Regions from separate parts of the Bacillus sp. CZDM1 genome, predicted to be linked through region 1. Evidence: riboswitches for the same ligand, from Rfam matches in the RefSeq annotation. Region 1 holds a riboswitch; the other holds the start of a gene.
What was found. A riboswitch is a leader RNA that binds a small molecule or an ion and turns the genes downstream of it on or off. The one in region 1 is predicted to bind cobalamin.

Region 1 (16,326 bases):
CAGCCTACCACAAAGAATGGATTTTAGTACCAGGATTACACCTCCTTCAGTTGTAATTCCTGGTTCTTACTCATTAATGTTTTATGAATCACGTTCCATAGTTTCCAACTATGGTTTTCTTTGAAAATTTCTATATTTTTCAACAACATCCCCATATACTTCCGCCTTTGCTTACCGTTTTTTGACTTTTTCTCGGATTCTTCCATTGACCCAAGAATAGAAATCAACTTTGGCTTTACTAGCGTGCGTAACTGGTTTAGGATTTCTTGTGGTATTTTTTCATCACGACCAATCCCTCTTCTCCCAATCACAAAAGCAGCTGCTTCATGAACGGATAAGCCGTACTTTTTACTATATTTAAACCGTCCGATAACGGTTGTATAAGCGGGATTTACTTTTTTTATTTTAAAACCAAATCTAATTCCCCTAGTGATAATCGCCTTTTGTAATTTTGTTTTTGCAAACGAATGGACAAGACGGTTGAATCGTTTATTCGTATCATGATCTTGTTTTAGTTTGATATCTTCTATGACGATAGCTCCCACGTTCCAAGTCAAAAGATACTGAACGATTTCTTTTGCGATTTCTCCTGAAATATTGGACCTGCGGTTGCTTTTTACATATTCCATTTCATGACAATAAAGGGTTTTAGATTCTACTAAATTTCCTTGTTTGGTTAAAATAGAAACCGCTATGCGATCAATGTTCACATCAATTCCCGCAAGTAAATCAGACTGAATCGTTTCAGTCCAATTCAGCATAGAACCATGGACAACCTCTTCATAAGTGATGTGGACAAAGATCTTACTATTTTTCCGTTTTAACTCAATGGAATAGGGGATATATACTTCCATAGGTTTGTTCTTTGAGGTAACACCAACTTCATTGGGTAATACTACCCCAACAACATCATCGAAATATTTATCCGGTACATGTAGTTTGAATCGTAATCTAGGACTCCTTTTTCTACCCTCAACGAGTAGTGGATTGGCCACTTCTATAAAAAACTGCTGTTCCACCTCGTCGAATACGATTCGGGTGTTCAAATTACCCATTTTTGACTTATCACCACGAGAATAAAGGGTATTAGAACGTAGACCTTTCCATTCATTTCTTGATATTTTCCCTTTTAAACGCTCATAAAAATTCTGTTTTCCACCAAAGATGACGGTTGGAATTGTCTGGTCTTCCTGGTGTTTTAATAAAATGGATTCCTTTACTTGAAGTTTTTCTAAGCGGGCACTCAACCCTTTTAAACAGGTCTCAAGAGGAACTTTTTTCGGCCTTTTCCTACCTGTCTGATAATATTCTAATTTCATGGAGGTCTTATTAATTTTCCCTTGTACTTCCTGGATTCTTAAGGGTAATAGTTTTTTTTGACTTGAGATCGTGGCTTGGGCTTGCATGACAGCATCTTCAGCATATCTTTTGTTCAAATGAAAGAGAGCACTTATCGATTTAATTAAATTGTTTGACTGTTCACCCTCTACCAAGCGATTAAAGGAATACCGCAAAGCAGAACAAAAAACTGTCATTAATCGATTTAGTTCTTCAAACTCGGCGGCACTACCATCGGCTATTTGACAAATTTTCGTTACCTTCATTCCACCCCTCCTAACAAGAACAAATGTTCTATATTAATTATAGGATTTTATTGGAAGAAAGTCAAAAATTAGTCCCTTTTCTTTTGTCAGATTTTAATACTATTTTGTAGTTTATTATAGATTTATTTAAGCCGTTACAACCCCCTTCAAGAATTTAAAATTCTATTCCCTTCACAGCAGGGATGCCTTCATCGTAATAATGTTTTTCCGAATCAATAACTGAAACGAGATCAGCTATGTCTTTAATTTCTTGCTTGGCATCTCTTCCGGTAATCACCAAATGAACATGGGAAGGTTTATTTTTGATTACATCTATCACTTCATGTAGAGGCAAAACATCATCAATGGGAAACTTATTTATGGCTAATGCATTATTGAGTTCGTCTAAAATGACCAAATCGTACTCGCCGCTCATTACAGCTTCTTTTGCTTTCGGCCATCCTTGCTTTAAGGCTTCTCTATGTTCCTCGGGTGTTTTTGTCCAAGTGAACCCAATTCCCAGTTGAACCATCTCTACTCCTAGCTTTTTCAGTGCAATTTTTTCTCCATATGTACGCTCAGGTGATTTGATAAACTGATAGATTTTCACTTTAAATCCTCGACCAATTCCTCGAAGGGCTAATCCTAAAGAGGATGTCGTTTTTCCTTTTCCATCTCCTGTATAAACAAGTGTTAAGCCATTTCGATTGATTGATTTAGTCATATGTCTTTCCCCCTATTCTCCAGACATTTTCTTATCCAATTCTCTACCATTTCTGGGCAAGAGGCAAAATGAAAATGAGTGTACCCCGCTGCTAAATTATGTAGTAAATACCCTTCTTTACTTACACCTCTCATGCCTATCGTTTCATACGCATAAGGTACATCCTCTTCAAGTGCTTGGAAGGTTGAGTAATGAAATTCATGTCCCCTGGCACTCCTATCATTAAGTATAAAATTATTATTTTGTCCACTAATCTCTCGATAACCTAATGCCGCTAATTTAGTTTGCATATGTACACTGCCTGGAATAACACCCGCCATTTCAAATTTTTTCTTATCCGTTGTTTCTATGAACTCAGTTAAATACATGAAACCTCCACATTCGGCAAGTGTAGGCAATCCACTTTCAATCGCATGCTTTACTGATCGCTTTGCTTTTAGATTACTAGCTAGATCTTGTGCAAACTCTTCAGGGAATCCGCCGCCTATATAAAGTCCATCAACATCATCAGGTATCTCCTCATCCGCAAGCGGCGAGAAATATACAATTTCAATCCCTTTTGCTTCCATGATTTCTAAATTCTCAGGGTAATAGAAATTAAAGGCGCTATCTTTTGCTACCGCAACTTTCACCAGATAGTCCCTCTGCTTTTCAAAAATGGAAGACTCGCGGCTTGCTTCTAACGGTTCAGCAACGGCTAATTCAAAAAATCTATCTATATCGACAGTTTCGCTGATTAGAGTACCTAATTTAGCAAAAAACGAATCCAGTTCCCCTCTTTCCATAGAAGGAATGAGTCCAAGATGTCTCTCAGGAATTTCAATATCTAATTCTCGCTTCAAATAACCGATAACAGGAACGTGACATTCCTGCTCAATCGCATTTTTTACAAGCTGAAAGTGACCTTCACTTCCTACTTTATTCGCAATGACAGCTACAATAGTAGGACCCTCAGCAAACAATTGAAAACCTTTCACGATCGCAGCAGCACTTCTCGCCATACTTTCACAATTAACAACAAGCAAAACTGGGCTTTTCGTAATCATACTTATTTCAGCCGTACTTCCCTCATTGGTTACTGGACTTTTCCCGTCAAAAAAGCCCATAACCCCTTCGATGATTGAAATATCTGAACCCTTACTGCCATGAGTGAAAATATCCAGCACAAGATCTTTTGTGAGCATCCAGCTGTCTAAATTTCGTGACTCGCGTTTCGTTACAGCGGTATGATAGGAAGGATCAATATAATCAGGTCCACATTTAAAACCCTGGACGGTTAAACCTTTTTTCATTAACGCTGCCATTAACCCAATAGTTAATGTTGTTTTCCCCACACCGCTTCCAGTACCTGCAATTACCATTCGTCGTTCTGTCATCTGCCATTCCCCTTTTTAATGGATCTAAGATTTTAGTGGACCTTCTCTAGATATTTGCAGAAACTTTCCTTTATGGAACCATAAACCATTTGTCCGATTGCTTTGCCGACAACTGTTCCTGAACCGGCGCTGGCTATTTTTTCCCCTTGCTGTGTAAAGGCAAGCAGCATGGTGTCTGATGATGCAACATTCCCACTCATTTTGGAAAAACGAAGATCATGTATGGCTTTCACTTTTGCTTCAATAGCAGACATATATCCATCAACAAGGGCACCATCCGTAAAATGGGCATCTATAAATAACATGATGTTGATGGTTTTTCCTGTCCCTTCTGTCACGATTATCATCATGTGAATACCTTCTATTTCTTTCGTAACCATGGCCATATCCTCGAGTTTTACGGCTGTCATGATTCCGGCTGATTGTTCATGTGGCATCGAATAGTTTTCCAACACCTGCAGTATATCTGAATGCGGACCTTGAAACTGACAAAAATGTTTTATCCATTGGATACCAGCACCGACGGCGGTATTGGATATGGTGCGCAGTGGCTGATCAAATTGAACATGAAGATAGTCGTCACTTTGTTTTATTTTATAGGAATCCTCAAAGTTAACTAACCGACTTGATGAAAAATGGTTTGGTGTCATCAGGAGCTGTGGTTTAGGAACAGTTGGATGTGATTGGGATTTCACTTTCACCTCGTAAACCTTCTTTAATTGATCTTCTTTCCTTAATAAATCTACATCTCCTACTTCTAAAAATTTCCCATTATGTAGTAAGGCTACTGTATCTGCATAAAGTGAAGCAACATTCAAATCATGAAGAATCGCAAAAATGGTTAGCCCTGTAGTTTGTTGTCGTTCTTTCAGTAGATTCAGCATTTGAAATGTATGTTTAATATCAAGATGATTGGTAGGCTCATCCAAAAGTAAGATTTCAGGCTCCTGTGCTAAGGCTTTGGCCAATAAGACTCTTTGCTTTTCACCACCACTAATCAGTCGAAATTGAGTTTTCCGAAACTCACTTATTTGGGTTATTTCCATAACCTCTTTAATGACTTTCCTGTCCTTCTTCGATAGTTGCTTTAAGATCCCCTTTTGATGCGGATAACGCCCAAGGCTAATGATTTCTTCAACAGTATAATCGAAAGATACTTGAACTTCCTGTGTTAAAACAGCCATTTTTTTTGCTTTATCTAGTTTTGATAGAGATGAAATTTCTTTTCCACAGATTGAAACTTTCCCGCTCTTTATTGGTAACTGTCCTGTAATAAGCTTAAAAAGGGTGGTCTTTCCACTTCCATTTGGTCCTAGAAGGGCAAAAAACTCTCCTTTTTTCACTTCTAAATCTAGCCCCTTAATAATGGGGGAATGGGCATAGCCGCCAACTAAGTTTTGAACACGTATCATTTATTGGCCCCCTTCCCAAATCGTTCTCTAATCAATAATAGAGCAAATACTGGCGCACCAATTAAGGCCGTGATTACACCAATTGGCAGTTCTTTTGGCGCGATGATCGTTCTTGCCATTAAATCAGCTAAAATGAGAAAAGCTCCTCCAATAAACAATGATAGTGGAAGGACATGGCGATGATTAGGACCCGTAATAAGTCGGACTAAGTGTGGAATTACAAGTCCCACAAATCCAATCGACCCTGACACAGCTACTGCTGCTCCCGTTAACAAAGACGCACCAATTAGAACGAATGTCTTTCCCTTCTTAACATCAACTCCAATATGATCGGCTGCATACTCTCCCAGTGCTAGAGCATTTAATTCACGATAGTGATAGATTAATATAAATGAACCGATAAGCATGAACGGAAGGATTAGTTGAATATGACTCCACCCTCTCATTCCAACACTTCCATAAAGCCAATAAATAATTTGTGTCATAGATTCTCTATCACTTAATGAAATAATGAGAGAAACAAGTGCACCAATAAAGGCACTTATAATAATTCCAGCCAGAATAATGGTTTCAATCGCTAAACTTTTGCTGCTTAATCGAACGAGTCCGAAAACAATCAATAAAGAAATTAACCCAAATAAAATGGCGACCACTGGAAGCGTAAAACTTCCCAACCCCACAATACTTACTTGGAAAAACAATACCAAAACGGCGCCCAGAGAGGCACCAGAGGATACTCCTATGGTATATGGGTCTGCTAATGGATTTCGTAATAGTCCTTGAAAAGCTGCACCTGCTAATGCTAGTGATGCTCCAATGCAAAATGCTAATAGAACTCTTGGCAGACGGATATTCCATATAATCATTTCTTCATTTTTTGCTACATCGGTAAGCCAGCCCATATTTAACGTTTTATCCAGTATGATGTGTAAAATTGTAGGAACAGTAACGGTTACACTGCTATAAAACAAGCCAAGAAGGCTTATACCAAGTAAAAGCCCTCCGCTTATAACATACAACCAACCTATTCTATTGTTTAAAAACTTCAGGATAGATAAGTTCCGCAAGTGTCTCGACTCCTTCAATTAAACGAGGACCAGGTCTAGTAACCGTATCGCTATCCACATCAAATACGTTTCCACTTTTTATAGCTGGGACTTCTGCCCATCCTTCACGCTTTAGCACCCCAGCTGTTGGATTTTCTACATAGTAGCCATACGTTGTGATAATCACATCTGGGTTTAATTTTACTATTTCTTCCTCAGTCAGCTTTACCCAGCCATCTTGATCTTCTGCAGCATTCGTGGCTTGAATGGACTCCAGCATCTCATGCATAAAGGTGTTTTGGCCTGTCGTAAAAATATCAGGAGCCGGTGAAACTTCCACCCAAACTTTCTTTTTATCCACCTTCGCTGCTGCGGCTTTGTCTTTAATCGCTTGAAGACGCTCTTTCATATCTGTAATGATTTCTTCTGCCTCCGTCTTGCTTCCGGTAGCTGCACCAATCATTTCAATATTGCTATATGTATCCTCAAAGGATGTGGCACCACCAACTACAATGACATCAATTCCAGCCTCTTCAAACTTTTGTAAAACATCAGGGTGTGTTTTGAAATGATAGTCCGTCACAAGAGCAATATCTGGAAGAAGAGAAAGAACTAGTTCTGCATTGATATCCTGTGCACCCACCTTCTCTATTTCCAGTGCTTCCTTTGGATAGTTATCGTAATCCGATACACCAATGATTTTATCGCCTAACCCTAGTGCAAAGGCTATCTCTGTATTACTAGCTTGAATGGAAACGATGGTTTCAGGTTCCTCCTCAATCGTTACCTCTTGATTCGCATCGTCTGTGATTGTTACTGGGAATTGCTCTTTACTTTCCTTTTGCTTTTCGTTTTGGGTAGCAGCCGCTTTATCTTGGGTGCTCTGTTCCTGTGTACCACAGCCTGCAATAATACCCATGCTTAGCAGCAGAACAACACCCATTAGACCCCATTTTTTCATAAAATCTTTCATCACTTTTTTCCTCCTTCTATTTTTGGCAACAAAAAAACGCTTTTCCTATGGAAAGCGTGTATAAAGGCAGATTTATAATACTTAGTCTTGTAGACAGCATAATAACTTGCAATCGTCATAATAAATAATAAATATTTACATAATAGATTACCTGCACTTTAAACATTCCTTTCCTCGAGGAAGCTTAAAAAACATAATAGGCAGGTCTCCTGACTTGCGAATCACTGGTTGGTTATCCCTTCCCATGTTAAAAACACAGTGGATATATATAACCTTCCTTCTCGCTTACAGTGGCGGGACCGTGTTGGACTTTCACCAACTTCCCTCTTAGTCTTAAATGATTCTTACTCTGATCATTTAAGAAACCTATTTGTCTAGTATTCATTTTTTTGTTATAAAAGCCATTATAGTAGAGTATTCCTCCTTTGTAAACTATTTCTATTGTCCATATTCATTTAAAAGTCCGTTTGTACATTTATATTCTTTTTAAGGTATCCTGAAAAGGTCTTAGATATAGTATCTCTGACTAATTAACTAGCCTTCACTTCGATAGAAGAACCCTTTGCTTGTTTCTTCCATAACAAGGTAATAACGATTCCCAAAGATAATATTACAGTCGCAAAGTAGTATGGATAGTTGATATCTATATCAAATAATATTCCCCCTATAATGGGCCCGCTAATATTTGCTAAACTGGTAAACATCGAGTTCATTCCTCCAACGAAACCTTGTTCATTACCGGCGATATTTGAAAGATAGGAAGTAACTGCTGGACGGAATAAATCGAAACCTACAAAAACAATAAATGTAACTAGTAATATAGAGAAATAAGAATGAACAACAGTCATCAAAAAGACCAATACAGCTGATAATAGTAAGCTATAGCGAATCAGTTTTATTTCACCCCAAATTCGTGTAAGCCTATCAAATAATATAACTTGTGAAACTGCACCAAAAATTGCACCACCTGTGATAACAACGGCTATATCCGATGGTTTAAATTGAAATTTCTGGTCCACAAATAGACTAAAGAACGATTCAAATGCTGCTAAACCAAATGAGGCAATAAATATTAATATAAACGGAAGGAGATATTTTGGTTCCAACACACGCTTCAAGCCATTCTTAGTTTCTGAGAATTGTTCATTATTTTCCTTTGTACGATTTGGCTCAGATAATAAAATAATCGAAAGAATAGCGGCTAATGTACCAAGTGCACCTGCGAACAAGAATGGTATACGTGTTCCAAATTCCGCCAAGAATCCACCGATACCCGGACCTATGATAAATCCTGTACTTATGGCAGCCGACATATACCCGAGTGCTTTGGGACGAGTATCCAAATTAGTTATATCTGCAATATAAGCAGTAACCGCCGGCATAATGAATGCCGCACTAATTCCCCCTAAAATACGAGAGAAAAATAACATTTCGATTTCTTTGCCGATTCCAAATAAAAATTCTGAGATACCGAAAATAAATAAGCCAATTACAATCATAATTTTCCTGCCATATTTATCTGCTGCTTTACCAGCAAATGGTGAAACAATCAATTGAGCTATGGCGAAAGCTGCTGTTAAATAACCGACTGTTGTTCCAGTTATGCCTAATTCATTCATCAGCGTTGGTAAAACTGGAATCACAAGTCCAATCCCCAAAAAGGCTATGAATAAATTCATTAATAATAATCCTAACGTAACTTTTTGAGTCTTCATTTTCAACATTCCCCTTAACAATTCGAGCTTATTGTATATGTTTTACATTTTCTATACTAGTGTATATAGTTACTATATAGTCAAGGGAGGAGCTGTAAAAAATGAATAAAAAGAATGGAAAATATTTAACTACGGGCGAATTTGCGAAGCTTTGCAAAGTAAACAAACAGACTCTCTTTTATTACGATCAAATTGGTCTATTATCTCCGATATTGAAAAACGAAAAAGGGTATCGCTATTATTCAATTCACCAAATAGAGCTATTCTTTGTTATCGATTTATTAAAAGATCTTGATATGTCGCTTAACAATATTCAACTCTACATGCAAAATAAATCTCCTGAAAGTTATTTGTCATTAATGTATCAAAAAAAAGAAGAAATCGTGAAAAAGCGTCAGGAAATTGAAATGAAGGAAAAATTTATCGAGGCTCAAATAGCATTAATCGAAAAAGCGTCACACATTGATTTTCACCAAGTTACACTTGAGCAATTACCTGAAGCAACTCTTTATTTAAGTAGGAACATTGAAAATATTACGGAAGAGGAATTTGTAGAGGTCGTTTCAGACTTTCTAAATGAATTGAACGAATCACATCTAGATACTGGATTTCCAATAGGTGTTATCACGAAACGGGAACAAGTATTAAAGGGCGAATATACGAATTACAGCTTTTTATATATTGAACAGCCTAAGCCAAAGGAAGGACATCCGTATTTTAAAACAGTTAAGGGTGATTTTATTATTGGCTACCATATTGGGGATGAGAAAACAATTCATCACACATATAACCGGCTTTTTTTAGAAATGGAACGGTTAGATGTAACGATAGGAGAATATGTGTTTGAAGAGTATATCTATGATTCAGTTGTAAAGAATCATAAGGAGCATTATGTCACTAAAATTATGATTCAAGTCATAGAAATTTAATCTTCAATCATTCTATAACCAATATACTTACTTACAGGAATACCCATAATGTTATAACTTAGATTTATATGATTTTGGGGATAACCCATAAAATCTTTTAAATATTTTTTAAAAATAACTTTTACTTTCGAACCCTAACTCATATGCTATCTGTTCAGCTTGTTGTACAAAGGTAAACTCATCATGGCAGGAAAGGATAACATTATATGAATTGATATTAGATTTTTTCAGTTTGCTCTATTTATTCAATTCCATCTATAATCCAATCCATCCATAAACCGCTTGTTTTCTAGTAAATGAACTAATGATTATGTCATGGTGCAAAGATTATTTGTTTTGTAGGAGCAATAAAAAACGAGCAATCCCAATGGATTGCCCGCCATTAATCTTACTGCAGAGGATTCCAGCCTTTTAGTACATTCTCAATGGTATAGTTTGACGATTCTTCATCTGTTAATTGAGGTCGTTCTAAATTAGCACCTGGCCCTTCATTCTTATATTCATAGAATCTTGCGTCCTTTGCACTGAACCCGGACATATCTGTCCAGCCCTCTCGCTGAATGTGCTCCCCTAATTCACAATTCATAAAGACCACGCTTGCAATCGCGTTCGGGTCACCACCAGGGTGCCAAGGTCTCCCTAAGTAAACAGTTCCTTCCGCAGCTTCACTTATTAATCTACTATTGATAAATAAGAAGCCGTAAGGATCATTTATATTTGTGCTTGCCGCTGTGATGTATCCGTTATTGGTGGAAGACCCACGGTCTAACGATACGATATCACAGTTATCAAATACAGCTCTTGCTGCCCCGAAAATAAAGTCAACATCCCCTTCAATATAGCAATTACCAAAATATTGGGTTCCGCCATTTGCATATAAGGTATCCTGATTACCAAGAAAACGGACATGATCAAACTTCATCCGGTCGCCGCGAGTATATACCGCAACAGCCTGAGAACCACCTTCTACGGTACTTTCATCAAACGAGTTTTCCATCGTTAAATTTTGGGCTGTAAAATCACTGGCGTACAGGTAGACACTCGCACTTCCACTCGTACCGTAAGTACCTCCTTCAGGCCTTTCCCTCTTTGCATAATTATCGTACGTTAAAATCGTTTTTTCCGCACTCTCACCAATTAATGAAAGAAATGGCTTGTTGGCTGGTACTGTTACGACTTCTTTATATGTCCCATTTTTGATGAAAATTTCTACTGGTTCTGTGTTATTGTTGGGAACAGCATCAATTGCTTTTTGGACAGTATCATAATCCCCGATGCCATCCTTAGAAACGACAAGCTTAACAGAGATAGCTCGCAAGTCTTTTGTAGAATCTTCCACTCTTGTCAATTCTCCTTTAGCTATCTTTCTGCCATAATCATCAACAGTGACACTTTCTAACGCTTCTACATAAATATGATTTTCAAAATAACCCGTTGTTTTTGCTGCCTCTAATAGTTGTTTAGCGTAGCTGCCACCCCAAGAATAGCCATCACGACGTTCCTGTTCAATCTCCTGGATTGTATGCATAATGACACCATCCCTGCCCGAGAAAATCGGCTTGTTTGTACCAATTTCATAGAAACGGTACCAGGATACTGCCCCTTCTTCCTCTACGAAGTAGACTCCATTAGGGTCTGCACTTACATAACGAATTCCTTCGAGCTTCACTTCATCGAACCATTGCAAAGCAGCTAGGATCGCTTTCCTGATTTCAGGAGTTTGTTCTGGGCGGGACATTAAAAATTTAACAATGCCAACAGATTCACTGCCTGAAATGGATGGATGCTCATAAGTACGTGCATGTTGAGGTGCATATGTTACGGGATCATGCTGAGCGCACCAGGCCGTTAATTTGCCGTCCACCTTGATTTGTGCTTTTAAAATATAGTCGATTCCTTTGTACATGGCCTGTTCTAATTTTTGTCTGTACTCGTCATTAATCATATTTTCATTAAACGGATAGCTTTCATTTAATAACTCATCAAACAGCTCTAACACATTAATCATCGCATTATCGTTAAAGGTTACATAATTTGAATAATAGACAGAGTCTTCAGGTGATGTCCCTCGCATTGGATATACCTGTGGAAATCCACCTGTTTCCGTTTGCATGAGTAAGAGGAAGTCAATTCCTTTTAACACACTTTGCTTCAAGACTTCATCCTTTGTTTCCTTGTACACTTGAGAGATAAAACGAATTTGATTAATGGTTGCATTATTATCAATCGATCCTAATTCTTCCCCATTTGGACCAAATTGTGTCGTACGCTTTTCCTTTCCATTCCATGGTCTGCTATACTCACTTTCCATACTCTTCGTCCAGCCGCCATGATCCATTTGCCAAGATACGAGATTATTTGCTTGTACTTTTAGCTCCTCTAGATTTCCTGTAAATTGATTATTAACCTCTTTGACCAATTTCCCTTCTTGTAAGGAGTCCTGTAACTCATAAATGACAACGGTATCACCAAATTTGTTTATTCCAACTGCTGCCTTTGTTGGGTACATATTTGTAAAAGAGGGATTTAATCCTTTAAAGCTACCCGTTGCAGCATGTAAAGCTAATGCTTTTACATCGAAACTCTCGAATCTTCCATTTAGCATCACTGCTACTAAATTATCGCTAACGGCTTCAGCGGTCACAATATGAACTTCGTTTTCATTATGGTTTACTGTTGAAACCATTTTTTTGAGAATGAATGCAGTTTCATCATGGGTTAATGTATGGTTTGAACCAAATCCAACCCCTTTATACATATATCCATTTGACACAACGGCCCCTACTGCATTATTGGTATCTTCCGAGTTATTGCTCGTGCTCTTTCCTGGTATGAGGTCTAGAACATCAGCAATGATAACGGCAGCCTCTCTGCGTGTAATAATGTCATCAGGACGGATCGTTCCATTTTGGTCTGCTTCTACATAGCCTGCTTGTTTAGATTCCTCAAGCACATAGCTCCACCACTTATTCTTTGACACTTCCCAAACCGAGGTTTCGGAATCCAGATTTTTATAAACCTCTTCTGTATGGTAACCAAGCACTCGATTGATGCTGGCAAAAAATTCAATTCTAGAAACCTTATTCCCTGTCTTTGAGTCTTCCTGTGATAATATCCCTTCCGTTTCTAGTCTTTTCAGCGTGATTCCGTCAACTAATTCTTCCATGCTAACTTCTTCCACCACAACCGGCTTACGCCCGCCAGTGTTGGTATCATTAGAAGTGGTGTTATGGACACGTAAGTGGTCAATATTTGACCCGCCGCTTGGACCCACACCTGTTGCAACGATTGTATTATCTCCAGCCTCTAAAACCGCCTTTGTAGAAACTGTTTTCCAGCCAGTCCACTCACCTGTAGAAGGAAATGCCAATTCATTGTTTACAACTTGATCATTTACTTTTATCTGAGCCGGTCTGTTATCTGCAGCCCCATTTGCATAACGAAATTCTAGTGTATACTCGCCGCTTGCTGGAATATTCGTTACATTCCAGGTAATGGTGCCGCCAGGTGCGTTCGGGTTGTAATCAACAAACCCTGTTCCTGTATACCCAGGATGCTGGTTATCTACGATCGCAGCTGTAATTTGTGCATCTTCTGCCTCAAAGATGGAATCAAACTCTTGATAAATTTCTATACGGTCCAGGTTAGGCCCTTCATTTTGACCGAGTGTTTTGATGACAATGACATTTTCACCCGATACTAGTGAAGCTTTTACCTGATGTAATTTCCAGGCTGTCCATTCATCTGTAGGGTCAAATCCTTCCTTTTCCTTTACCGTTTCACCGTTCACCATTATTTCAAGCGAACGTGTATCTGTTGATCCATTAGCATAGCGGAAATTTAACGTGTATTCACCTGTGTTTTCAATGTTTGCTTTCCATGTAATAGAGGATCCATCTGAAGTAGGTTTAAAGTCAACAAATCCGGTTCCTGTAAAACCAGGATGTTTATTATCGACAATGGCATTAAACAATTCTCCATTCTCTGCCTCATATACACCATTTCTATCATCATTCGTTGGAGGCTGTTCTCCAGTTCCTGGCGGCTCCTCTAGTTCTGGCTCAGGTTCAGGTGTAACTTTGATTGGAAGATCCTGTTCATAGAAACCAGCAAAAACCTGTACATCATCTAAATAATGACTTTTTGCGCTTGACCCGGTCGTATAAGAATCAATCGAGCCAATAGTTGTTACTTCACGATGAAAAGGAGCATCTTCTAGCTTAAGCTCATTATTAACGTAAACATCTGCAGTACCCGTTGATGGATCTGCCACAACCTTTATGGCATACCATGTATTAGGGTTATAATCTACAAGACCGGTGAATGTGTTATCACTATTTTTATAGGATATGACACCAGATCTTGTTTCTATATGTACTCCCGCATTGGTGCCTGTTTCGTCAAGTACTCGAAGTACCTTTGTCGTGCTTCCTAACACTGTTTGCATGAAATTTACTGCTACTGTAACGGTCCCTGTTTGAGGTTCGAAAGGTTTTACAGCTTTAATCGTATCGGTACCGTTGTCCTCAAAGTAAAGACTCTTATCCTCGTTACTTGGCACTTCCGAAACGGTTACACTGCCATTTTCACCAGATACGGTATAACCTTCTGGTACACTTCCTGTTTCTAATGCATTAAATTCGTCCTGAAAAATTGGAGCCGTCTCGGCTGCGAAAGCCCTTTCATTTTGCAAAAAGCTAAAACTAGGTGTAAGCACTAACAAAGATGTGGTAACTAGTACTACTCCCTTTCTGAATTTCATCCATCTCCTATCCATAGCTTCCTTCCTTTCTCGCTAAATTTTCTTGCAATTCTGATTTTAATTAATAAGGAAGGAAATCACTATAATCAATTCCTTAGAAATAGGTTGATAGACTCATAGATTTCTGTATATCAATAGATAAAGAGTATAACAAAGAAATTTGATTGTAACTTTTGACCCACTCCTTGCGTCCTCCATTTCCATTTCAAAGGGCTAATAAACAGTGACTGTTTTTATTAGGAATCGTGCACTTGTCGAAAGCGCACAGAAGAGTCGATTATTTTATTATCGAATCTTTCTAGCATATATCATGAAAATCTTACGTCAGCATAATGAATTTCTAATAATATCAAGAACAATCGTTCGTCAAATTCCAGGTGGTGCCAGGCACGAGAACTTTTTTTGGATTTGCAGCCGTATACTTCGCTGTTACCTATTTATCTGGAATAGGATTCTTCTTCAGTGTGAGCATATTAGGTCTTGTGGTACTCTCCTCTGCGAATCTTGCCTATAAAAGAATAGCAAGTAAACAAGAGAAATTAAGCGCTTAGCAAAGTTGAACTTTCATCTCTAAAACCTTTTTGCGACAAAACAAAAAACACTCACAAATGTTGATTAACAACATCTGCGAGTGTTTTTTTAATGAAGTTAATTTGTTCTAAGATACCGGTGGTCGGGGTCGAACCGACACATAATTAGGATGGGATAACATTGTGCTGAGGGGGTAATTCTAATAAAATAAATAATCCGAACGAAAATCACTAGGCGCACCTAACACATAAAACCTCGAAAAATGTTTCTTTTATTATTCCCTTTCCCATTCTCCATCTGATGTCTATCCATTTTTATAATTACAAATATCATCTACAAAGTCGCATCCAATACCTGAGCCATCATCACCTATCCAGCCAAATGTCTGATACTTTTTTCCATCTTCCCAATATACATCTCCAACCGTATCAGGTTCTCCTTCAAAAAGATTTTTTACCTCTTCCAACTTCATCCCTTCTTCTAACTGTTCATACAGTTGTTCATAATCTTCTCCTTTAAAACCAATAGTTGGAGTATACGTTATTTCTTCTTTTGAATTTTGCTTTTGGACTGGATCAGAGTCCCTAAATGCAAAACCAACTATAATAATACCTACTATTATTGCAAGTCCAATAAAGCTACTGACTGGGTCTATATCACTTTTTTTCTGTTTACTGCTTTTGTTATGTTTAGCTTTCTCATATTTGTTTTCACGTTTTTTTACCTCATTCCTAAATGCCTCATCATCAATGTTATAGCGATGACTATATAGGTAGTTACTATTCTTATCATATTCATGAATACATCTTATCTGAAATGTTGGATAAACCTTACGAAACTTTTCTAATGCCTCTTCCAATGATTCAGTAATATAACTTGCACTTGCTTTTGCTCCACTTGGTAGAGTATGTAATATATCAAACCTTTTACTCATACATTACTCCTTTCAGCAAATAGTTGTTACTGCATTTAATGATAATTTGGAAGCTAGATTACTATCCATTAAATAAAATTAGACAGAAATACTTAAATTTCCTTTTATTAATTTTATTTTCTATATCTCTTAATTAATCATTAAAGGTACTTAATAATCGTTTATTGTTGTCCATACGATTAGCACTTTACTTTAGTACGGTAAAATGCAAAAAAGCCAATACCTTGAATTACTCAAAGCATTGACTTTATTGGTTTTCTGATAATGTTTAGATACCGGTGGTCGGGGTCGAACCGACACTCCAAAGGAACACGATTTTGAGTCGTGCGCGTCTGCCAATT
Region 2 (16,326 bases), on a different contig from region 1:
TTTTATACCAAGCCCGGAAGCAAGGGCTAAAATAGTATATAGACTGGGCAGTTTAAGATTTCTTTCAAGAATACTAATATAGGATCGATCTAATCCGCTTAGGTCCGCAAGTACCTCTTGCGATAATTTCCGGTCCTTTCGCAGTCTTTTTAATGCCTTCCCAAAATCTAAGTGCGAATAATAATCCGCCATGGAACTCCTCCTTTGGCTAGTAGATATCTAATAAGGGATTTTCATTTTTCTTCTTTTTCTAAAATGTCAAAATTATACTTGCCTGATTTCTCCTTAAGAAGCTGATGCTTTTTTGGCGGTTCCAGATAGAAGAGGAGGGGGCCAGCTTGAATCCCTCTTTCCTTCGTGAGTCGTTTTAATTGGTTGGCTGTTTGAAGTTTATTGTTAAAAGCAGTTAATTTTGCATCGACAAGCATGAAATGACCGTTGCTCCATTCTACCTCGGTCTTGTTGCCAATTGCTTTGGTGTTGACAATATGGTCGGGATTAAACCAGATGCAGTCTTGTTTTTGTGGGGATTTGCTTGGAAAAAGGCAAACGCTTTGATAGGGATTTACAATGATTGGACACTTAACGGTCTTATTAAGAATGTATTTTGCTCCAGCTATTGCTCCCCGTAAATCAAAGCCTATGTATTTTAATGTATCGTCTAATAAATGTAGTGGAGCTCTGTCCACCAGTAACGTCGTTTTTTCTACCATGATCCTGGAACACAGCTTCCCATTTTGGTCATATTCACCCATCACAAGGATCACTTTCTTATCAATAAAGAAATTTTTATTTATAATCGTACTCCACTCCCTTAGGTGCTATAAATTCGAAGGTTTACTAACTGCTATTTTGAGAAAAACTTTACCAGATAAAATGGATTTCTATGTTTCATGGTTTGGCCATGTCTTTCCTTTACATAAACCTCCTTCATTAAGGCAATGTATGCGGTTACCTTATAAATCTATTAAACGCTAATTGGGACTTTTTTACTGCGGACTATAGCAAACAGATTCGTCATAATTCGGGTGAATTTTGACAAAGATGCGACATTTTTTGCGATTTGGTTCCTTTCCTGTTCACCGAGGGCAATAAAATCGTTTATTCATTTGGCTGCAACCAATCCCAGTCTGGGTTTATGCCATCTAGAAAAGTATAGGTTATGGGTGTTGTAGTCCCCATTGCCGATATCTTTTCTAAATAGAATGTCATGAATTTGTTGTTTAAGATTCCATAAAAGTAGGCGAGCGGATTTTTTACAAGATGGGTCCTTTTTATTTTTCGAATCAGTTGTCTAAAAGCCTGGATGGAGATGTCTAGTACATCTTCTGTGTCATTCGCACACTCAAAGCGAAAAGCAGTAATTTGCACCATCTGCCAATATTCTTCAATGGTTTTTGCATCGGTGAAAAAGCATTTTACTAGCTGTACAAAAGGTTGTGGTACTTTACTGTTTACATAGGAGTAATCTAATGTTGACGGTTCTTCGTAACGTTTATTTATCTTTTGATTGTTTGTTTTTATAAGATTACTAGTTTCATATTGGTGGTTCACTTTTTCCGCTTTGGGTAGTTCATTCGTTGGAAAACGGTTAAACTGATATAAATTGCTAGACTGCGAACCGTTCTTCCTTTCTGTTTCAAAGACCGTGATGATCCCATATTCCCTTGCTTTCAAAATCATTCGTTTAAAGGTAGACCTTGATATGCCGTTATCATGGTATTGTGCGTGAATTGATTTTAAGATGGTTCCGATTTTGGCATTGCATACGCCGGGAACTTTGGCGGCAAATCGCACGAGCCTTTTTAATCCTACCAGCTCACCCTTAGTAAAATCATGCTTGTGTTCTAATGACCACATCTCCATATGTTGATTAAATTCTTGTAGGGAACTAAATTGCGAGAACTGCTTAAATTCTTCCGTATTACCCGATTTTATACTCATGATTCATAACACCCTCTCATCACCAAGTTTAAAGTGTTCCTTCGTGAGAGCTTAATGTGAAGGTTCACGACTAGCACTTCTACAATAACGAGATTGGCTGAGTAAATCGAACTGCCCATTTCTTCTTTTGAGGACATTTTTAGGGCCAAACGTCAAAAAACGCCTTAAAAAATGACTTTTGAAGGCGTTTTTTGATATTTGTGCTTGTTACTATCCAAGATTTAAGATTGAATTCGTGCCTGTCACTCCCCGAGTTATATCCGATTTTGTCGGATATTGTAAAAGCACCTTAGAAACCCGGGCAGTTTAGGTAATAAACACACTGCCCAGGTTGAAATAAAGTTGTTAATGATAAGTTGCAACTTTTTGCTTCATTTTTCTTATTGCCCCTAATTTCCAATGCTTAACGGCAGAAACGGTTACCTTTTCGCTTTCCGCTATTTCTTTAATGGATAGCTGATTGATAAATGATTTCATTACCCATGCTGCTTCCTTTTTCGTTAGGCCTTCGCAATATGATTGGATGGTTTCTTTCTCAAGAAAAAGTGGTGATTCCTGACCTTCAATCCTTTCCCAAAACTCCTCCTGCTGTGGAAGAATATGTTTCTCCTTATATTGGTTGTTCTGTGTCATATCAGATAACATTTTCCCTTTAATAGACGTGTAGGCGTAATTCGAAAAGCTGCCTTTTCGTTGGTCGAAGGATTGTGTAGCCTCCCAAAGGGCAATTAATCCCGTCTGATAGAATTCATGTTGATTTTTATAGATGTGCAAGGATTTAATAATCTTACGAATCATCGGTTGATACTGTACAACTAACTCGTCAAAGCTCTCCACTGATAAAGTCCTTCAGGCAGCGCGCTTCCGATCTATTCCTAGGTAGCTTTACCATAATCCATCCATTGGGAAACTTCGAATCTTGGAAAATTGAATTTAACAGAGAAAATGAGATTTATAGGGTGAAATTTGATTCAAATTGGAACAACAAGCCCCAAATATGATTAGAATGTTAAAAAGTATAAGAGATAAAAAGACCGAAAAAGCCGTGGGGACGGTTCGTGTGGTTTCCTCATTCATATATTAGTAGAGTTCACCATGGAAGTGGTTGAGGGATAGAAAAGAATGATTAAGAACATAAGACTATATCCACGACAAAAAAATCACTAGAAAACTGCACAGGTTCGTTTTTATATAAGGATTCTTGGCGCTTTTAATCAAACGTTTGATTGACATTTCGTACAGTAGATGTGTGTCAGGTTATGACCTTTACTAGTTTCTATTGTCTATTTTGAGGAAGGTCATAACTACTCTCTACTTTTTTTCAGCAAATTATTCATTTGAAAACAATAGAAAGTTCTTTTACTAAAGGGACTTATTGTCTATTTAATCAAACGTTTGATTAGGGGAATTCGGATTAACTAATCGATTGATTAGAATCACTACAGATGTTGGCAGTGCAGGGTTTGACCTTCTAAGAAGCGTTGGAAAGTGTCGAAAAGGTGGTATAGTGAAAATGGTGATATTTGTATTGATTTATAAATTTATAAATTGATGCAAATATCACCCTCGGCTCACCACTGGCGCCCCCAAAGAATGGTAGTATCACCTATTATACTTCTTTGTACATCGATGATCCGCTGATTGGACGAACCTCTGAATAGAACTCGTAAGTCCTTTTTTGATAATTCAAAGCGTCCATCTATCATCACATCTAGATAATGTACTATCTCTTTTTTATGCTCAGGTAATTCCTCAAACACATAACCAGTATATAGCCATATATTCTTGTTCGTCTTAGCTTTGATTTCCTTAACAAGCATCAATGTTTCCTCGTATTGAATGGTAAGACTATCTCCGCCACTAATGGTTACATCGGCGATGGGATTTTCTTCGATTATTTCAATCAATTCACTTATGCTATATTCTATCCCATTGCTTGCATTCCAAGAGGAGGGATTATGACATCCCTCACAATAATGCGTACAACCTGATACATAGATGACCGTACGGATGCCGTTTCCATTATCCGTAGCGTCCGTGTCAATCTTCATGATTCTCATTTCTTACACCCATGTTTTACTCTATTCATTTCTTCTTTACGTTTTGAGCTGTTCCATTTTTCCATGCTTCCTACCAAGTATCCAGTTATTCTTCTTATGCGTTCTATATCGTCGTGATTATTACACTTAGGACATTCGTTGTAAATCACGCCATTGTATCCGCACTGAAGGCAGCGATCAACGGGAACATTAAAACTGCCATACCCTATCCCATTTTCTTTCATTGCCACCACATACGTTTCTAGGGCATCGATATTTTTTGAAGCATCTTCTGCTAATTCCACATAGGTAATGTGACCAGCATTTGTTAACGCATGATAAGGTGCTTCCTTTTTAATCTTATTGATTGCATTAATCTTATATTCGACAGGGACATGATTGCTATTCGTAAACCATTCCTTATCTGTTACTCCTTTGATGACCCCATGTTTTTTTCGAGCGATTTTTAAAGCTTTCCCTGCATAGGATTCGGCAGGTGTTGCTAGCAATGTATAGTTTAATTTCGTCTTTTCTGTTAAAAGATCCATCTTTTCTTTCATGAAGGAAACCATTTTTAAGCCTAGGCTCTGAGCTTCGTCGCTTTCTCCATGATGTTTTCCAATCAGGGCAACAAGGGCCTCCGCTAAACCAACATAACCAACGGATAATGTACCTTGACGAAGAACTTCTTTTAGAGAGGTATCTTTGTATAGTTCCTCTGAATTCCTCCATATTTGTTGCCCATATAAGAATTTAAAATTTGCAGGTGTCTTTGTTGATTGATATAAGAGCCTTTCATATAGTTGTTGACTTGCTAGGTCAACATAATGGTCCAGCTTCTTAAAAAATTCCTCTACGTTATCTGCTTCTACCGCAATCAAAGGCAGATTAATTGAAGTAAACGAGAGGTTTCCTCTCCCCACGGGCGTTGACTTGCCATTTACATTTGTGAGTACCCTTGTTCTACACCCCATTGTGGCGATATGTGTTTCAGGATCTTTTTCTTTGTAATCGTGTAGATTGAATGGAGCATCTACAAACACATAGTTTGGAAAAAGACGTTTTGCTGTTGTTTCAAGCGACAGCCTGAACAAATCATAGTTGACATCACTTTGTTTTAAATTGATACCATCTTTTACTTTAAAGATTTGAATTGGGAAAATCGGCGTTTCTCCATTTCCTAGCCCTTTTTGAGTAGCAAGAAGCATATTCTTAACAAGCATTCGCCCTTCCTTTGAAGTGTCTAATCCATAGTTAATACTGATGAAAGGGACCTGTCCGCCACCGCGGCTGTGCATGGAATTACTATTGTGAATAAAGGCTTCACAAGCCTGATAGACATCTCTATCTGTCAGCTCCCAAGCTTTTTCTTCTAGGTCGCAGCCAGCTTGAACGCTTTCTAATAATTGAACGTTCTTCTCGTATGTCTTATATATATAAGGTGCTAAATCAAAATCAAAGTTACTCATTGCTTGACCGCCGTGCTGCTGGTTTTGATTCGATTGAAAGATGATAGAAGCTAAAGCCATTGCCGACATGATACTGTTTGGTTCACGCATATGACCATGGCCGGTATCAAAACCATCTTTTAACACCTTTGCTAATGGGATTTGCACGCATGTTGTCGTGCCTGATGCATAGTAATCCAAGTCATGAATATAAATATAACCATTCATATAAGCTTGTTTTACTTCGTCAGACAATAAGTGTTCAATTGCGTAATACTTCGCACTAGTAGAAGCGAAGAGTCCCATCATACCCATAGGGCTCTTGCCATCGACATTCGCATTCTCTTGTATTAAATCTTGATTATTGCTACCAACAATTTCATTGAATTCCGCTAATAAATTAGAAAAAACCTGTTTCGTTTCCACATTGGACCTCCTTGTTTGCTCAGAACCATGGAACCCTGGGGACGGTTCTGATGGCTCTTTTCAGTGGCAATTGACTTTTATTTTGAACAACAAAAAACCCATCAAAGTTGATGGGTGAAATAACGTGGAATCATCTATAAACAGCATTCATTCACTGCTAATAGTCAGAATAGCCCCGTTATACCTCCCCAACTCCCGAAGAAGATAATACGTATAAAAATGGCAGGTCTCCTGACTTATGCTTCTTCCTACTCTAATACCTTCCCATCCTAAGACAGTGGATTACTTAGTTCGTCAGCATTTACAGTTGCGGGTACAGCTCTGGACTTTCACCAGATTCCCTATTACGTCTTATTTGACGCCATTATTATCGGTCAATATCTATATATAGTATTTTATAGAAGATAAAAACACTAAATATTGTATAATTTACTATAATATACAATCTCTACTTTGACAACCATTTTTTACTAGGGGATTTTGGAGTCAGCGTATGAAATCCGGGTGACAGGCACCATCCAGGTTCCGATGGCTATGAGATAGCTAGTAAGTAGGTAAATAGGTAGTAGGAAACGTGAGAACCATCCCTAGGGAGTCGGATACGATTTGGATAAGCATGGTTTTCTATGATCACATAGATTGCGATTTATTATTTTTGACTAATTTATCTTTTCTAATTTCCTTGATTCTGCTCGCAATGAATGTACCAATGCCAATAACAGTAGAACTAACCATAAAGATATGAATAATCCCTAATATATTTGCCAGTACTCCCAAAATAAGAGGTGTAGTAACTTGAGTTAGACGATTAACCGTTAGTCGAATTCCTAAAGCTTCGCCAACACGACCGTTAAGGGCATGCTCAATGGTAAGCGAAATAGATAATGGCTGTCCAATTCCTAAGCCCATTCCAAGTATAAACGCGATTATACCAGCTATTATCATTTGTGGAAAGAAGGGTAAAGCTGAATACGAAACACACGTAATGATCATAGAGCCTATAAAAACATGAATCATTCCAAAACGATTGATTAAAGGGGTCATGCAGAACCGAATAATGACACTTGCGATCCCGTTTATCGAAAGCAGCAGCCCAATGATAGAGTTACTGTAACCAAAGTGTAATCCTAGCAGTGGGAAAAAGGTGAAGTATAGATCTTTTGCAAATAAGATTAATGAGCTGAAGAGTAAGGCTACTCTCAATCCCGGTATTTTTAGTAAATCCAAAAAAGTTGAATGGCTTGTTACTGAAGAAGTAGAATCTATCTCCTTTTTAATAGGATATACATTCGGAATGAAATGGATGAGAATGCAGCTTACGAGTCCGAATAGGCTTAGTCCGAAAAAGGTTTTGGGGAAGTTGAATGAATCTGCGATGATTCCACTTAGCAAAGGGCCAAGGAGAGTTCCGGCTGCTACCCCCAGGCTAAACCAAGAAACATATTGATTTCGATTTTCCTTGGTAGAGATTCTTCCAACATAATCTTGAGCAGATAGAATGAATATGGTTTGAGCAGAACCCGCAATGAGTTGTGATACATATAATCCGAAAAAGTTAGGAAGGAAACTGGGCAGGATGATTCCTAAAACGCCCAGATATCCCCCAATAAGTAAGGTTATTTTAGAATTAAGCTGATCGATCACTTTCCCGAGCACAATGGCAAAAATTAAGGGGACCAAGGAAAATAGACTCGTAATGAATCCGATGTGATTAATGCTTCCTCCTAATTCATGTGCAAATAAAGAAACGGTTGGACGTGTCCCCATGATCATCAACATATAAAGACCTGCGATACATACGATAGAGAAAATCTTCATAGTTACACCACTTTTAGGCAGAATCAATCTACGATAATTGATACGTCCCTCTCTTCTTTAAATATGGGACAAGCCCTCCATCATTGATAATGTCAATCATCACTAAGGGCATTTCTGACCCCTGGTATTTTACGGATGTTGTTACATTTTCTACTTCACCTGTAGTTAAATTTACTTCTAGTTTATCCTTATCGCTAATGGTGTGATCACTGATTTCAAGAATAGGTAACCCAATATTAATGGCATTTCGATAAAAAATACGAGCAAAGGATTTTGCAATCACAATCGAGACACCGGCTTTTTTTAGAGCTAACGGTGCTTGTTCTCTAGAAGATCCACAGCCAAAGTTACTGCCTGCAACTAAAATATCTCCATCCTTTAATTTCGCTCGGAAATCAGGATCTAAATCTTCAAAAACGTGGTCAGCCAATTCTTGCATATTTAATGTTTTTGTATATTTACCAGGGATAATTCGATCGGTATCAATGTTATCCCCATAGACATGAGCAGTTCCATTTAAGATCATTTCACTTCCTCCTTCATAAGCTTTGTAGGATTTGTAATCTTTCCGAATAAGGCGGATGCTGCAACAGTAGCTGGAGAACCTAGGTATACATTTGAATTTCTGTTCCCCATCCTCCCTCTAAAGTTACGATTGGTAGAGGAAATGACTCCCTCATCATTACCAGGAACACCAAGATGTGTACCGACACATGGCCCGCAGCCGGATGGAAGGAAGGTTGCTCCAGCACGTACAAGTATTTCAGCCGTCCCATCTTGAATTGCTTTTAAGTAGATTTCATTAGAAGCTGCTGCAACCATAAACCTGACATCAGGATGAACTTTTTTGCCCTCTAAAATAGTGGCGGCTTCATGTAAATCTTCTAATCTTCCATTTGTACAGCTCCCTAAAAAAGCTTGTTGAATCGAATTACCCTCTACTTCAGATATTGGTCTTACGTTATCTGGTGAATGAGGGATAGAAACCTGTGGTTCAAGTGTAGAAAAATCATAGATGTATACGGTTTCATATTTTGCATCTTCATCTGCATGAATATAGTCAAAATCATATGGCAATTCCAACCCAATCGTGTCAACAAACCCCGCTTTAGCTCCCATTTCAATGGCCATATTTGCTATGGTTAAACGGCTGTCTAAACTTAAGGCTTCAATCGCTTCGCCGGTGAACTCAACCGCTTTATAGGTTGCGCCATCAATTCCTAACTGCCCTACTAAAAATAAAATAAGATCTTTCGCAGAAACTCCAGGTTGTAACGTTCCATTCAACTGGATCTTAATCGTTTCGGGAACCTTAATCCAAGTTTTACCTGTTAATAGTACCGCAGCCAAGTCTGTTGAACCTACACCAGTAGCGAAGGCACCTAGTGCTCCGTATGTACAAGTATGGGAGTCCGCGCCAAGAACCAATTGTCCAGGTTTGACGTGTTCATTTTCAACCATCAGTTGATGGCAGATGCCACTACCTGCATCGTATAATTTAATTCCTTGATTTCTAGAAAAGTCTCTCATTAAAGAATGTAAATTTGCGATTCGTTCATTAGGAGCGGGTGCTGCATGATCGATGACAAAGATGACTTTAGATGAATCCCAAACGTGGGTTCCACCCATTTCTTCAAAACTTTTGATGGTTAAAGGAGCGGTAGTATCCGATGCCATAACGGCATCCACGTCTACAATCGCGATTTCATTTTGATAGGTTTCTTTACCTGCATGTGAAGAAATAATCTTTTCTACTAATGTTTGGCCCATCGATAAACCTCCTTGAAGAATGATAATAAAAAATCATTAAGTGAATTAAGAATTCATTCTTCGTATTTATAATCCGTATGATGAATTTTAAATTCATTCTACGGGACAATAAAGTTGGATGTCAATTATTTATTAGAAAATTTAAATTAATATAAATATTTATTCGTTGTACTTGCTTACAAAAGATTTGACAGTCTAGTGTTTTAACTTTTCTGAATTTTTAATTGACAAGGCTTATATCATCATTTACGATTAAAACAAATCACCAGCCGGATTCGAAATCCACAAGATGAAACATGGTTGAGATTTACTATATATGGAATTCACTATGTGGTCTCTTTTTTTGAAAAGGTACATAAGGAACCCGTGATAAGAATTAAAATGGAGGCGAAATAATGCATGAGTGAAACGGTCCGTTCAGTCGAAAGAGCGATTGACATTTTAACTAGTTTTTCAATAGAAGAACCGATCTTAACCGTTCCTGAAATAAGCCAAAAAACAGGATTAACAAAATCGACTGTCTTTCGCTTATTAGCATCTTTAGAATCAAAAGGGATGGTTCAGAAAATCCCGTCTACATATGAATATAAACTAGGCATTCGATTACTAGCTCTCGGAAATATTGTACAAAGTTCATTAGAACTAATAGATGTTGCGAAGCCCATCATGAAGGGGTTATCAGAGAAAACACAAGAAACTGTGAATATTAATATTATTCAGGGATTAAAGAGAGTTTGCATTGATCGAATTGATGGCAATCAAGCTTTAAGGAAAGTTTCAGAAGTTGGAAAGTTATTACCTTTACATAAAGGAGCTTCTGGTAAGTTATTATTGGCCTTTTCTGATCAAGAACTAATGACGAAAGTGTTAAAAGAACAAAGAGAGTTCATGTCAGAGGCTGCTCTAAATGAATTAAAGCTTGAACTTTTTGATATTAGAGAAAAAGGATATGCAACAAGTTTGAGTGACCGTTTAGAGGGAACAGCTTCTGTTTCAGCACCAATTAAAGACTATACAGGTAAGGTCATTGCCGGTTTAACGGTTTCTGGACCATTGGTGAGATTTACGGAAGAAAGAATTGAAAATTTTATAAAAGAAGTCTTGGAGTCTAGCGAGAGAGTTTCTAAAAATCTTGGGTATACACAGGAAGAGATGAATTCAGTCCAGTAATGGCTTTGAAAAACTTCTTTTTTTTGAAGGGAATTATGAGAAAATTATTTATTTTAAAAATTTTCAACAACAACATAGCTGTAAATAGACTTCTTTGTTTAGACAAAAATGAAAGCGTTGTCGAAATGGAATAACCATAAATGAAGAGGGGGAAAAGTCTTGATTCAATTCTCAAATGTATCGAAACGCTTTACGAGAGATGGGGAAACGTTCTTAGCCGCACAAAATATTAACCTGGATGTAAAAGAGGGTGAGTTCATTACGGTTATTGGTCCCAGCGGATGCGGAAAATCAACAGTATTAAATATGTGTGCGGGTCTAATGAAGCCAAATGGGGGAAGAATCCATTATCGCGGGAAACAAGTAGATAAAATTAATACTCAAGTAGGGTATATGACACAGAAGGATAATTTATTGCCGTGGAGAACGGTAAAGGCAAATGTTGAAATTGGCTTAGAAATACAAGGCATGAGTGCAAAAGAACGAGAAATAGAGAGTGCTAAATTTATCGAAATGGTTGGCTTAAAAGGCTTTGAAAAGCATTACCCTCAAGAACTTTCGGGAGGTATGCGCAAGAGAGTAAGTCTCGCCAAGATTCTTGCCTATAATCCAGAGACTCTTTTAATGGATGAGCCATTTGGCGCTCTAGATGCTCAGTTAAGATTAATTCTACAAGATAAGCTGCTAGAAATTTGGAAGGACACGAAGAAAACGATCATATTTGTTACGCATGATCTGGAAGAAGCGATTACACTTGGAGACCGAGTTGCCGTTTTTAGTAAAAGACCTGGAACCATCAAGTCCATTCATGATGTTAATCTCCCAAGACCAAGGGATACGTTTAATGTCCGCTATACAGAGGAGTTTAAGGATATCCAAACCAAACTTTGGGATGCATTAAAAGAAGAATTTATTGAGGAGGGCATTGTTGGATGAGTGTATCAGTTGCTAATTCTAAGGAATCGAATGTACAGAATCAGCCTGCTGTCTTAGATGAAGAAGTGAAAAAGAGTCCTTTACAGGAAAAGTTAATTCTTGCGGGTATGAGACTGGCTTTACTCGTCATTATTTTGGTGCTTTGGGAACTGATTTCAGGTTCGTTGGTCGATAAGTTTTGGGTAAGTGAACCGAGCGATATTTTCCAATCACTCTATACGTGGACGCTATCGGGTGAACTATTTTTCCATATCGGTATTACGGCTCAAGAAATGTTTATTGGCTTTTTTATTGGTGCAACAGGCGGAGCGATCTTAGGCTTTGTTCTGGGACGGTGGGAATTCTTAGCAAAGTTATTGGACCCTTTCATTATGGCACTGTATAGTTTGCCAAAGGTTGCATTAGCGCCACTCTTTATTCTTTGGTTTGGTATTGGAATTGAAATGAAAATCGTTTTTGCAGCAGTCATTGTTTTCTACCTTGTATTCTTTAATACTTATGCGGGTGTTAAAAATGTTGATAGTGATTTGCTTGATAGTATCCGTTTAATGGGGGCTAGTGAACGTCAAATTTTACTAAAGGTAACGATTCCATCTGCTCTAAACTGGGTCTTTGTAGGATTAAAAATGTCTGTACCATATGCCTTGATTGGTGCCGTTATCGGAGAAATCACCGCATCCAATCGTGGTGTTGGATTCTTAATCAGCTATTCAGCCGGACAGTTCGATACGGCTGGAACCTTTGCGGCGGTAATAATCTTAATGTTTATGTCCGTCTTGCTCAATTTTGGATTAGGTATCTTAGAGAAGCATTTTCTTCGTTGGAAGCAAACAAATAACTAATTAATCAATTATTAGGGGGAATCACATTGAAGAGAAGAAATTTTGTATTAAGTGTAGTAATAGGATTGATGTTAATCCTTTTGAGTGCCTGTGGTGGAGGAGAACCAGCCGCAACAAAAAAATCGAAAGAAGGTTCTGAGAAAGCAAGTGGTAACCAAAAAATAACGATTGCCCAAACGACCCACGGATTCTTATTCACACCACTATATATTGCACAGGAAAAAGGGTTCTTTGCTGAAGAAGGTCTTGATGTAGAGCTGATTACCACTGGCGGAGGTTCTAAGGTAATGGCGGCCGTTATTGGAGGAAGCGTTGAAATTGGTGGAACCACTTTAGGAAATGTAATGGATGCAGCGGAAAAGGGACAGGATGTTAAGGTCTTTGCGACGCTAATGAATCAATATGCTTCAAATGTTGTTATCAGGAAAGAAATTGCGGAAGAAAAAGGAATTACGGAAGACTCGCCTATTTCTGAAAAAATACAGGCATTAAAAGGGTTGAAAATAGCGATCACATCACCTGGAAGTTCAAGTGATAAATTGGTTCGTTATCTTCTAGAAAGGGAAAATATACAACCAGATAAAGAGGTTGAGCTAGTACCTCTTGGTAAAAGTGAAGCCGTAATCCCTGCCTTTAAAAACAAACAAATTGATGCTTTTGCCTTCTCCTCTCCGACGTCTGATATGGGGGCAATGGATGGTGGATTCATGCTAATCAACCTATCTAAAGGAGAATTAGAAGATTTAAATGGTTTCCTTTATACCGGTTTAGTCGCAACGCAGAAAGAAATGGATGCTAATCCAGAATTGTTCGAGAAAGTGACTCGTGCCGTTGCCAAAGCAGAGGAGTATATCAAAACCGATAAAGAGGGAGCAAAAGAAGCCTTAAAGAAATCCTTTAGTGATATAGAGGAAGAAGTGTATAACATAGCTTATGAAAACAATTATCCAGCGTTTGCCACAAGTCCAATCGTTACTGAAAATGGGTATGAAATGAACGTAAATTTTGAAGGAATAGAAGTTCCTTTTGATAAAGTTGTAAATAATGAATTTGCAGAAAAAGTGAAGTAAAGAAAAGTATACAAATAAAAAACACTTTCGGAATTTCCTGTTATGTTAGGTAACCTAACAGTGTCGGAAAACTGTGAGTGTTTTTTATTCTAACAATATGAAACTAGTTAGTTGAAGGGAATGGAAAGTATGAATAATCCTAACTTTGGACCTTTAACGGGTATAAGAGTTTTAGATTTATCAACGATGATTGCGGCACCATTTGGAGCTACTCTCTTAGGAGACTTTGGTGCTGATGTTATAAAGGTAGAGCTGCCAGGGAGAGGGGATTCTTTAAGAGGGATGGGCCCATTTCATGGAGATGAACCATTAAGATGGCCAGGACTAGCTAGGAATAAGAAATCTCTAACATTGGATTTGCATCAAGAAGAGGGCAAGGAAGTTTTACGAAAATTGGTTCGGATTTCGGATGTAGTGATTGAAAATTTTAGAGTAGGAACCTTAGAAAAATGGGGTATTGGCTATGAAGATTTAAAGAAGGAAAATCCAAACCTTATCTTGTCGAGGGTAACGGGATACGGTCAAACAGGACCCAATTCGCACAAAGCAGGATTTGGAACACCCGCCACGGCCTATAGCGGATTTACCTATTTGCATGGATATGAGGATAGACCGCCGATCAGCCCTTCTTTCTCATTAACAGACTATGTTACTGGTATTTATGTTGCCTTTGCGACAGTTGCTGCCCTATATTACCGTGATATAGATGATAATGGTACAGGACAATTTATTGATATTGGCTTATATGAATCTATGTTTAGAATGTTTGAGTTTCTTGTTGCGGAATACGATCAGAACGGAACGATAAAAGAACGTTCTCCTGGTTTAAGTGGACATTCTAGTCCTGCTGGAACATTTCAAACGAAAGATGGACATTGGGTGTCCCTTGTAACGAGTTCAGATCGTACATTTGAAAGACTGGCTCAAGCTATGAAAAGAGAAGATATGCTGGTGGATGAAAGATACCACAACAATGCTGAACGTCTAAAGCGCTTTGATGAAACAAACGGTATTGTAGCAGATTGGGTGAGAACGTTTAATAGGGATGATCTTCTCCATCTTTTAGATGAATTTGGTGTACCTGTAAGCCCCATCTATAGCATCAAAGATATTTTTGAAGATGAGCATTATAAACAAAGAGAGAATATCATTGAAGTCAACCATCCGCGGCTTGGAAAAATTAAGATGCCAGGTGTCGTTCCAAAATTTTCAGAAACTCCTGGTGCTGTTAGAAATGTTGGTCCCGATTTAGGGGAAAATAATGAAGAAATACTAGGAAAACTATTAAACCTCAGTGAGGAAGAAATTACAAACCTAAGAGAAAGAAAGGTTATCTAAAGGAGGAGAAGTTGTTGAACTTTCCAAATGAAGTAAACATTACGGAAGTGTGTCCGCGGGACGGATTTCAAAGCCTATCAGAAATCATTCCCACTGAGGAGAAAATCGACATCATTAATGATTTAATCAATTGTGGTTTTAAGCAAATGGAAGTGACTTCATTTGTTCATCCTAGGGCCATTCCGCAGCTCAAGGATGCAAGTGCCGTTTTACAAGGGATAAAACGAAAAAAGGATGTCAAATTGCGGGCACTTGTACCCAATCTACGAGGATTAGAGAGAGCGATCGAAGCGGGGGTAGATAAGGTGAAGCTCATGCTGTCAGCTACCGATTCGCACAGCATCAGCAATGCAAATAGTAAAACCTTCGATGTCATGAAGGGATTTGAACCTCTAGTAGCCAGTGCAAAAGGTACATCCATCATACTATCTGGTTCCATTTCCGTTGTATTTGGCTGCCCTTACGAGGGGGATATCCCGATAGAAAGAATTTCTGAAATTTGTAAACGATATATAGATTTAGGGATTTATGATTTATCATTAGCCGATACAACCGGAATGGCCAACCCTGTCAAGGTGAAAAGAATAGTAGGAAACCTACATGAAAGATTCCCAGAATTAAAGTTCTCCCTGCATCTTCACAATACAAGAGGAATGGCTTTCGCAAATGCAGTAGCGGGACTGGAGGTAGGAATTAAAGACTTTGACAGCTCAGTCGGAGGCTTAGGCGGCTGTCCATACGCCCCAAATGCAAGCGGAAACATTGCCTCAGAGGATTTAATTCATGGCTTTGAAGAAATGGGAATAAAAACAGGTATCAAAATTGATAAAGTTATCTCTATTGGAGAGGAATTACAACGTAAATTCCCATCTTATTCTAATAGTTTTATTTTAAAAGCTGGAAAATGCTCTGATTTGCATTTGGCGCCAGTTTCTCAGGAAAAATTAGGTTAATGATTTATAGGAAGCAGGGATACGATTCTCTGCTTTTTGTCATAACGCTGGTACGTATCGTTGTTTTCTTTGCCATCTTCAATCACTACCTTTCTTTGAACGCGCGTGACCGTGGGGACGGTTCTTGTGGTTATGGGAAAATATGTAATACTAAGAGAACCGTCCCCGTGTACACGTGTACAATTCGTAAAAAAGGCACAACTAGTGTAATGAGCTAGTTGTGCCTTTGCTGTTTTCCAGGGGAGATCCTTACGCAAAATTTTGAAGACCGTGGGGACGGTTCAGGTGGTCGTGGAAAAATATGTAAGACCAAGAGAACCGTCCCCGTGTCCACAGGAAAGGAACTATTAAGAATACAAGTCTATATCCACGACAAAAAATTCACTAGAAAACTGTCCAGGTTCGTTTTTATATAAGGGTTCCTAGCGCTTTTAATCAAACGTTTGATTAGCATTTCGTATAGTAGATGTGTGTCAGATTATGACGTTTACTAGTTTCTATTGTCTATTTTGAGGAAGCTCATAAATACTCTCTACTTTTCTTCGGCAAATTATTCAGTTGAAAACAATAGA

Region 2: linked by a shared signal. The riboswitch ahead of ACY3XC_RS23695 (anaerobic ribonucleoside triphosphate reductase) and the one ahead of ACY3XC_RS22415 (ABC transporter substrate-binding protein) in region 1 are both predicted to bind cobalamin.

What each region holds. Positions count from the first base shown of each region.
Region 1 covers NZ_JBUESO010000012.1:684-17,009, reverse strand. The annotation lists gene ACY3XC_RS22440 (IS200/IS605 family accessory protein TnpB-related protein) at 36-1,604, opposite strand; gene ACY3XC_RS22435 (cob(I)yrinic acid a,c-diamide adenosyltransferase) at 1,759-2,307, opposite strand; gene ACY3XC_RS22430 (cobyrinate a,c-diamide synthase) at 2,304-3,683, opposite strand; gene ACY3XC_RS22425 (ATP-binding cassette domain-containing protein) at 3,716-5,095, opposite strand; gene ACY3XC_RS22420 (FecCD family ABC transporter permease) at 5,092-6,162, opposite strand; gene ACY3XC_RS22415 (ABC transporter substrate-binding protein) at 6,125-7,102, opposite strand; cobalamin riboswitch at 7,297-7,498, opposite strand; gene norA (multidrug efflux MFS transporter NorA) at 7,645-8,829, opposite strand; gene ACY3XC_RS22405 (MerR family transcriptional regulator) at 8,931-9,758, shown strand; gene pelA (pectate lyase) at 10,147-14,520, opposite strand; gene ACY3XC_RS22395 (hypothetical protein) at 15,356-15,985, opposite strand; tRNA gene ACY3XC_RS22390 (tRNA-Leu) at 16,259-16,326, opposite strand, start outside.
Region 2 covers NZ_JBUESO010000014.1:5,995-22,320, forward strand. The annotation lists gene ACY3XC_RS23670 (helix-turn-helix domain-containing protein) at 1-192, opposite strand, end outside; gene ACY3XC_RS23675 (competence protein ComK) at 234-800, opposite strand; gene ACY3XC_RS23680 (hypothetical protein) at 1,102-1,944, opposite strand; gene ACY3XC_RS23685 (sigma-70 family RNA polymerase sigma factor) at 2,290-2,781, opposite strand; gene nrdG (anaerobic ribonucleoside-triphosphate reductase activating protein) at 3,516-4,004, opposite strand; gene ACY3XC_RS23695 (anaerobic ribonucleoside triphosphate reductase) at 4,001-5,857, opposite strand; cobalamin riboswitch at 6,062-6,238, opposite strand; gene ACY3XC_RS23700 (MFS transporter) at 6,488-7,675, opposite strand; gene ACY3XC_RS23705 (3-isopropylmalate dehydratase small subunit) at 7,704-8,201, opposite strand; gene ACY3XC_RS23710 (3-isopropylmalate dehydratase large subunit) at 8,198-9,445, opposite strand; gene ACY3XC_RS23715 (IclR family transcriptional regulator) at 9,845-10,615, shown strand; gene ACY3XC_RS23720 (ABC transporter ATP-binding protein) at 10,775-11,551, shown strand; gene ACY3XC_RS23725 (ABC transporter permease) at 11,548-12,393, shown strand; gene ACY3XC_RS23730 (ABC transporter substrate-binding protein) at 12,420-13,463, shown strand; gene ACY3XC_RS23735 (CaiB/BaiF CoA transferase family protein) at 13,593-14,801, shown strand; gene ACY3XC_RS23740 (hydroxymethylglutaryl-CoA lyase) at 14,816-15,754, shown strand.